2 regions of the Streptomyces sp. NPDC005820 genome follow, and region 2 is predicted to be linked to the other one. Evidence: predicted binding sites of a transcription regulator. Region 2 holds the regulator's gene; the other holds the start of a gene.

Region 1 (3,406 bases), on a different contig from region 2:
GCGGAACCGAGGACGTCGACGCCGACCTGGTCGAGCTTGAGGCCGACCTCCTCGGAGATGACGGTGGCACCGGTGAGGGTGGCCATGTCCTGCAGCATCGCCTTGCGGCGGTCACCGAAGCCGGGGGCCTTGACCGCGACCGCGTTGAAGGTGCCGCGGATCTTGTTCACGACCAGGGTCGACAGGGCCTCGCCCTCGACGTCCTCGGCGATGATCAGCAGCGGCTTGGAGGAGTTGGTCTGGATGACCTTCTCCAGCAGCGGCAGCAGGTCGGCGATGGAGCCGATCTTGCCCTGGTTGATGAGGATGTAGGGGTCCTCGAGGACGGCCTCCATGCGCTCCTGGTCCGTCACGAAGTACGGCGACAGGTAGCCCTTGTCGAAGGCCATGCCCTCGGTGAAGTCCAGCTCCAGACCGAAGGTGTTGGACTCCTCGACGGTGATGACACCGTCCTTGCCGACCTTGTCCATCGCCTCGGCGATGAGCTCGCCGACCTGCTGGTCCTGGGCGGACAGCGCGGCGACGGCGGCGATGTCCGCCTTGTCGTCGATCGGGCGCGCGGTGGCGAGCAGCTCGTCGGAGACGGCCTTGACCGCGGCGTCGATGCCCTTCTTCAGGGCGGCCGGGGAAGCGCCGGCGGCGACGTTCTTCAGGCCCTCGCGGACGAGCGCCTGGGCCAGCACGGTGGCGGTGGTGGTGCCGTCACCCGCGATGTCGTTGGTCTTGGTCGCCACCTCCTTCACGAGCTGGGCGCCGAGGTTCTCGTACGGGTCGTCGATCTCCACCTCACGGGCGATGGTGACGCCGTCGTTGGTGATGGTCGGGGCGCCGAACTTCTTGTCGATGACGACGTTGCGGCCCTTGGGACCGATCGTCACCTTGACCGTGTCGGCCAGCTTGTTGACGCCGCGCTCGAGGGCGCGACGGGCGTCCTCGTCGAACTTCAGGATCTTCGCCATGACAGCGGCAGCCCTCTCGGAAATCTGTGGGCGGAAAACGTGGGGTGAAAAGGCACTGCGCCCCGGGCGCCCGGCTTCTTATGTGGTGGCGGGAGCCAGGGGCGCAGCATCAGGCTTCAAGCACGCAATGTGCTTTCGAGCACGCAGTGTGCTCGGGTGAAGAACTACTTCTCGATGATCGCGAGAACGTCGCGAGCCGAGAGGACGAGGTACTCCTCGCCGTTGTACTTCACCTCGGTGCCGCCGTACTTGCTGTACAGGACGACGTCGCCGACCTTGACGTCGAGCGGCAGGCGCTCGCCGTTCTCGAAGCGGCCCGGGCCCACGGCGAGGACGGCGCCCTCCTGGGGCTTCTCCTTCGCGGTGTCCGGGATGACCAGGCCGGAGGCCGTGGTCTGCTCGGCGTCGAGCGGCTGGACCACGATGCGGTCCTCAAGCGGCTTGATGGCAACCTTGGAGCTGGCGGTCGTCACGATCCGACCTCCCCCTTCGGAGATCTCACGGGGTTAACTGTCTGAGGTGGCGACCAGGTGGATCCGTCGTCGCGGGTGCCGGACCTGCCCGTCGCGTTGTTGGCACTCTCCAGTGGGGAGTGCCAGAGCCGAGACTATGACCGCGATTAGCACTCGGTCAAGCGGACTGCTAATCCCGGCGGGGCGTCGGCCGGTTTTCCGGCTTTGCGGTGCCCTGTAGGTAGCCCTCCAGGTAGCCCTCCAGGTAGTCCTCCAGGTAGTCCTCCAGCCTGCCCACCGTCAGGCCGCGCTCCCGCACCACCCGCAGCAGTCGCGTCGTCCGTTCCCGCAGGCTCGGGCCCGTCGACTCGTCCGGGTCCAGGGCGACGATGTCGCCGGGGCCGAGGCCGGGGGCGCCGTGGGTGTAGGTGAGGCCGGCGGGGCCCATGGCGGCGCGCCACAGGACGACGGCCGCGATGCCGCAGTCGGCGGCGGCGCGCAGGGTGGTGGTGTCGTACGTGCCGTAGGGCGGGCGGAAGAGGCGGGGGCGCAGGCCGAAGCGGGCGTGGAGCTTCTCCTGCTGGCCGCAGATCTCGGCGCGCTGGCCGGCGTACGGGAGGCCGCGCAGGGCCGCGTGGTCGAGGGTGTGGTTCTCCAGGGTCGCGCCGACCGCGCGGAGGCGGGCGAAGTGGCCGTAGCCGGGGCCGACCACGCTGTCGGTGAGGAACACGCTGACAGGGAGGCGGAGTTCGCGGACGAGGTCGACGAAGCGGGGGTCGCGTTCGGCGCCGTCGTCGTAGGTGAGGAAGACGACCTTGTCGTGGGTGGGGACGCGGTCGACGACCGGCGGGAGGGACTCTTGGCCCGAGTGACCGGAGTGACCGGAGCGGCCGGGACCGCCGGGGCCGCCGGGGCTCCCGGGGGCGCCGGGGTCGTGGGACAGGGGCCGCACCCGTTGGGCCGCCTTCTTGCCCAGGCGTTCGATCGGGTCGACGGACTGGGCGCAGCCGGTCAGCGTCGTCACCGTCAGCGCCAGCAGTACGGCGATCAGCCCCCGCGTCCTCACAGGTAGTCCTCCAGGCGTGCCACCGCGTACCCCTGCGCCGTGACCTTGTTCAGGAACCGGCGGACCATGTCGGGCATGGTGCCCTTCCACTCGCCCCGGCCGCGGAAGTGGCTCAGGACGATGTCGCCGGGGTGGAGGTCCTGGTCCCACTCGCGGTACTCCCAGTGGTCGACGAAGACCTCCTCGTCCCAGAGTGGCGCGTACGTCACCCCGCAGGACTTCGCGGCGATCAGCGTGTCGCGGTTGTAGTTGCCGTAGGGGGGCCGGAAGAGGACCGGGCGTCTGCCGTACCGCTCGCCGATCACCTGCTGCATGCCGCAGATCTCGTGCTTCTGCTGCCGGTAGGACAGGCCGGGCAGATAGGGGTGGTGGAGGGTGTGGTTGTTCAGGGTCACCCCGGCGGCCTGCATCTTCTTGAAGTACGGGTAGTCGTCGCTGATGAGGTAGTCGCTGAGGAAGGCGGTGTACGGGATCCGCAGCTCGCTCATCATCCGCAGGAACCGCGGGTCCTTCTCGGCGCCGTCGTCGATGGTGAGGAAGACGACCTTGTCCCGGGTGGGGATCGAGGTGAAGACGGGCGGGAGGCCGAGTTCCTCGTGGTCGCGCACCTCGAAGCCGTCCCGGGTGGTGATCCGGGGCTTCTTCGCGGGCGGGGGCGGCGGGGTCAGCGGGACCTTCCGCAGGCCCCAGCTGCGGGCCGCGGCGACCCGGTTCGCCTGCTCGGCGCGCAGCCGCTCGGCGTACGAGTGCAGCGCCCGGACCGGGGGTGCGGCCTGGCCGGCCTGCTGGCCGGGGGCCGGGTCGCCGCCCTCGGGGTCGCCGCCCTCCGCGCAGCCCGCCACGATCGCGGTGAGAACCAGCAGCGCGATGCCGCCGCGCAACCCGACCCGAGAAGCGCCAATTTTGTCATTTTGTACGACAGCTCCCAT
Region 2 (3,406 bases):
CCACGCCCTCCAGGTACTCCACCACCACGCCCTCGACGCGCAGGTCGTCGCCCCACACCTTCTCGACCAGTTCGGCGTCGTGCCGGCCCTCCACGTAGATGCGGCCGGCGCGGGCCACACGGGCGCGGGCGCCGGGGACGGCGACCGAACCGGAGGCGGTGCGGGTGGGACGTACGGGTCCGGAAGAAGGCCGTACGAGGGTCACGACCCGGCCCTCCAGCAGGAAGCCCCGGGGCTCCAGCGGGAACACCCGGTGCTTGCCGAAGCGGTCCTCCAGGGTCACCGTGCCCGCCTCGCAGCGGATCACCGCGCCGCAGAAGCCGGTGCCGGGCTCCTCCACCACCAGGCCGGGCTCCGCCGGGACCTCGGGGACGGGCTTCGGCTTCTTCCAGGGAGGGGTCAGATCCGGCGAGTACTGGCGCATTCGGATGACGATAGGAGAAGCACCGGCCCGGGGGGCCCACGATCAGCGCGACACGCCGTAGCGGGCCGCCAGCTCGTCCCGCTGCCGCCGTACGAACGCCGCGTCCACCACCGCCCCGTGACCCGGCACGTACAGCGCGTCCTCGCCGCCGAGGGCGAGGAGACGGTCCAGGGCGGCGGGCCACTGCGAGGGGACGGCGTCGGGGCCGGCCTGGGGCTCGCCGGACTCCTCCACCAGGTCGCCGCAGAACACGACCTCCGGGGAGCCGGGGACCAGGACCACGAGATCGTGCGCGGTGTGCGCCGGGCCCACGTTCGCCAGCAGGACCTGGCGGCCGGCCCCCAGCTCGAGGGTCCGCTCCCCGGAGACCGGATGGCGGGGCCGGACCAGGGCGTCCGCGGCATCGGTCGCCGACGCCTCGTCCATACCGTTGCGCACCGCGTCCGCCCGCAGCTCCTCCGCCGGGACCGTGTCCATGCCCACCGCGCCGTACACCTCCGCGCCCGCGAACGCCGCCGCGCCGAACACATGGTCGAAGTGCGGATGGGTGAGCGCGAGATGGGTCACACGCGCGCCGGTCAGCTCCTCGGCCTGAGTCCGCAGCCGCACCCCCTCCGCAAGACCCGACCCGGCGTCCACCATCAGCACCGCGCCCGCCCCCACGACCAGCCCGGCCGTGCAGTCCCAGCCCGGCAGCCGCACCCGCCCGACCCCGGCCGCGACCGGCTCCCACCCCAGCTCTTCCCAAGTCACCGTCATACCGGGACGCTAACGGTAAGTCGTCCGGGCGTCGGCCGACCTTGCCCCCGGTGTACCCCGCAGCCGTACACTGGCCGGGGAACGTCTGGCACTCGGAAGCGAAGAGTGCCAGGGCAGACGCCCAGGGGACTGGGGGACGACCACGGGAGGTGTGCGCGGGTGCTGAGTGAACGCAGGCTGCAGGTGCTGCGCGCCATCGTCCAGGACTACGTCGGAACCGAGGAGCCGGTGGGGTCGAAGGCCCTCACCGAGCGGCACAACCTCGGCGTCTCCCCGGCCACCGTGCGCAACGACATGGCCGCCCTGGAGGACGAGGGATACATCGCCCAGCCGCACACCAGCGCCGGGCGGATCCCCACCGACAAGGGCTACCGGCTGTTCGTCGACAAGCTGGCCGGCGTCAAGCCGATGACCGCGCCCGAGCGGCGCGCCATCCAGAACTTCCTCGACGGCGCCGTCGACCTCGACGACGTCGTGGCGCGGACCGTACGGCTGCTCGCGCAGCTCACCCGGCAGGTCGCCGTCGTGCAGTACCCCTCGCTGACCCGGTCCACCGTGCGGCACGTGGAGTTGCTGTCGCTCGCGCCGGCCCGGCTGATGCTCGTGCTGATCACCGACACCGGACGGGTCGAGCAGCGCCTGGTGGACTGCCCGGCGCCCTTCGGGGAGGCCTCTCTGGCGGATCTACGCGCGCGGCTCAACAGCCGGGTCGCGGGCCGCAGGTTCAGCGACGTGCCGCGACTGGTCGAGGACCTGCCGGACGCCTTCGAGGCGGACGACCGCGGCACGGTCTCGACGGTGCTCTCCACCCTGCTGGAGACGCTCGTCGAGGAGAACGAGGAACGGCTGATGATCGGCGGCACCGCCAATCTCACCCGTTTCGGACATGACTTCCCTCTCACCATCCGGCCCGTCCTGGAGGCCCTGGAGGAACACGTCGTTCTTCTCAAACTCCTGGGCGAGGCGGGGGATTCGGGCATGACCGTACGCATCGGTCATGAGAACGCCTACGAGGGACTCAACTCCACTTCCGTGGTCTCGGTCGGCTACGGTTCGGGCGGCGAGGCAGTCGCCAAACTCGGCGTGGTCGGACCGACCCGCATGGATTACCCGGGAACGATGGGAGCGGTACGAGCGGTGGCACGGTACGTCGGACAGATCCTGGCGGAGTCGTAAGTGGCCACGGACTACTACGCCGTTCTCGGCGTGCGCCGCGACGCGTCGCAGGATGAGATCAAGAAGGCCTTCCGCCGGCTCGCCCGCGAGCTGCACCCGGACGTCAACCCGGATCCGAAGACCCAGGAGCGGTTCAAGGAGATCAACGCCGCCTACGAGGTGTTGTCGGACCCGCAGAAGAAGCAGGTCTACGACCTCGGCGGCGATCCCCTCTCCCAGGCCGGCGGCGGTGGCGCGGGCGGCTTCGGGGCCGGTGGCTTCGGCAACTTCTCCGACATCATGGACGCGTTCTTCGGTACGGCGTCCCAGCGGGGGCCGAGGTCCAGGACCCGGCGCGGCCAGGACGCGATGATCCGGCTGGAGGTGGACCTCGAGGAGGCCGCCTTCGGCACCACCAAGGACATCCAGGTCGACACCGCGATCGTCTGCTCCACCTGCAGCGGTGAGGGCGCCGCCCCCGGCACCACCGCCCAGACGTGTGACATGTGCCGCGGCCGCGGCGAGGTCTCCCAGGTGACCCGGTCCTTCCTCGGCCAGGTCATGACCTCCCGCCCCTGCCCCCAGTGCCAGGGCTTCGGCACCATCGTCCCGAACCCCTGCCCGGAGTGCGCGGGCGACGGCCGGGTGCGCTCCCGGCGCACGCTCACCGTCAAGATCCCGGCCGGCGTCGACAACGGCACCCGCATCCAGCTCGCGGGCGAGGGCGAGGTCGGCCCCGGCGGCGGCCCCGCCGGCGACCTGTACGTCGAGATCCACGAGCTGCCGCACTCCACCTTCCAGCGGCGCGGCGACGATCTGCACTGCACGGTCACCATCCCGATGACCGCGGCGTCCCTCGGCACCAAGGTGCCGCTGGAGACGCTGGACGGCCTGGAGGAGGTCGACATCCGGCCCGGCACCCAGTCCGGCCAGTCGATCCCGCTGCACGGCCGGGGCATCACGCATCTGCGCGGCGGCGGCCGGGGCGACCTCATCGTCCATGTCGAGGTCATGACCCCGACCAAGCTCGACCCCGAGCAGGAGCGCCTGCTGCGCGAGCTGGCCAAG

The links. The regulator HrcA, encoded in region 2, represses chaperone genes, less so after heat shock. The targets are predictions, from matches to a motif close to TTNGCACTCNGNNNNNCNGAGTGCNAA.
Region 1: the regulator HrcA is predicted to act here: its motif matches at 1,532-1,558, upstream of groES (co-chaperone GroES).

The regions. Positions count from the first base shown of each region.
Region 1 covers NZ_JBEXXE010000053.1:56,793-60,198, forward strand. The annotation lists gene groL (chaperonin GroEL) at 1-959, opposite strand, end outside; gene groES (co-chaperone GroES) at 1,124-1,432, opposite strand; gene ABZ464_RS43615 (polysaccharide deacetylase family protein) at 1,602-2,477, opposite strand; gene ABZ464_RS43620 (polysaccharide deacetylase family protein) at 2,474-3,406, opposite strand.
Region 2 covers NZ_JBEXXE010000018.1:146,669-150,074, forward strand. The annotation lists gene ABZ464_RS23065 (DUF3097 domain-containing protein) at 1-424, opposite strand, end outside; gene ABZ464_RS23070 (MBL fold metallo-hydrolase) at 467-1,183, opposite strand; gene hrcA (heat-inducible transcriptional repressor HrcA) at 1,343-2,359, shown strand; gene dnaJ (molecular chaperone DnaJ) at 2,360-3,406, shown strand, end outside.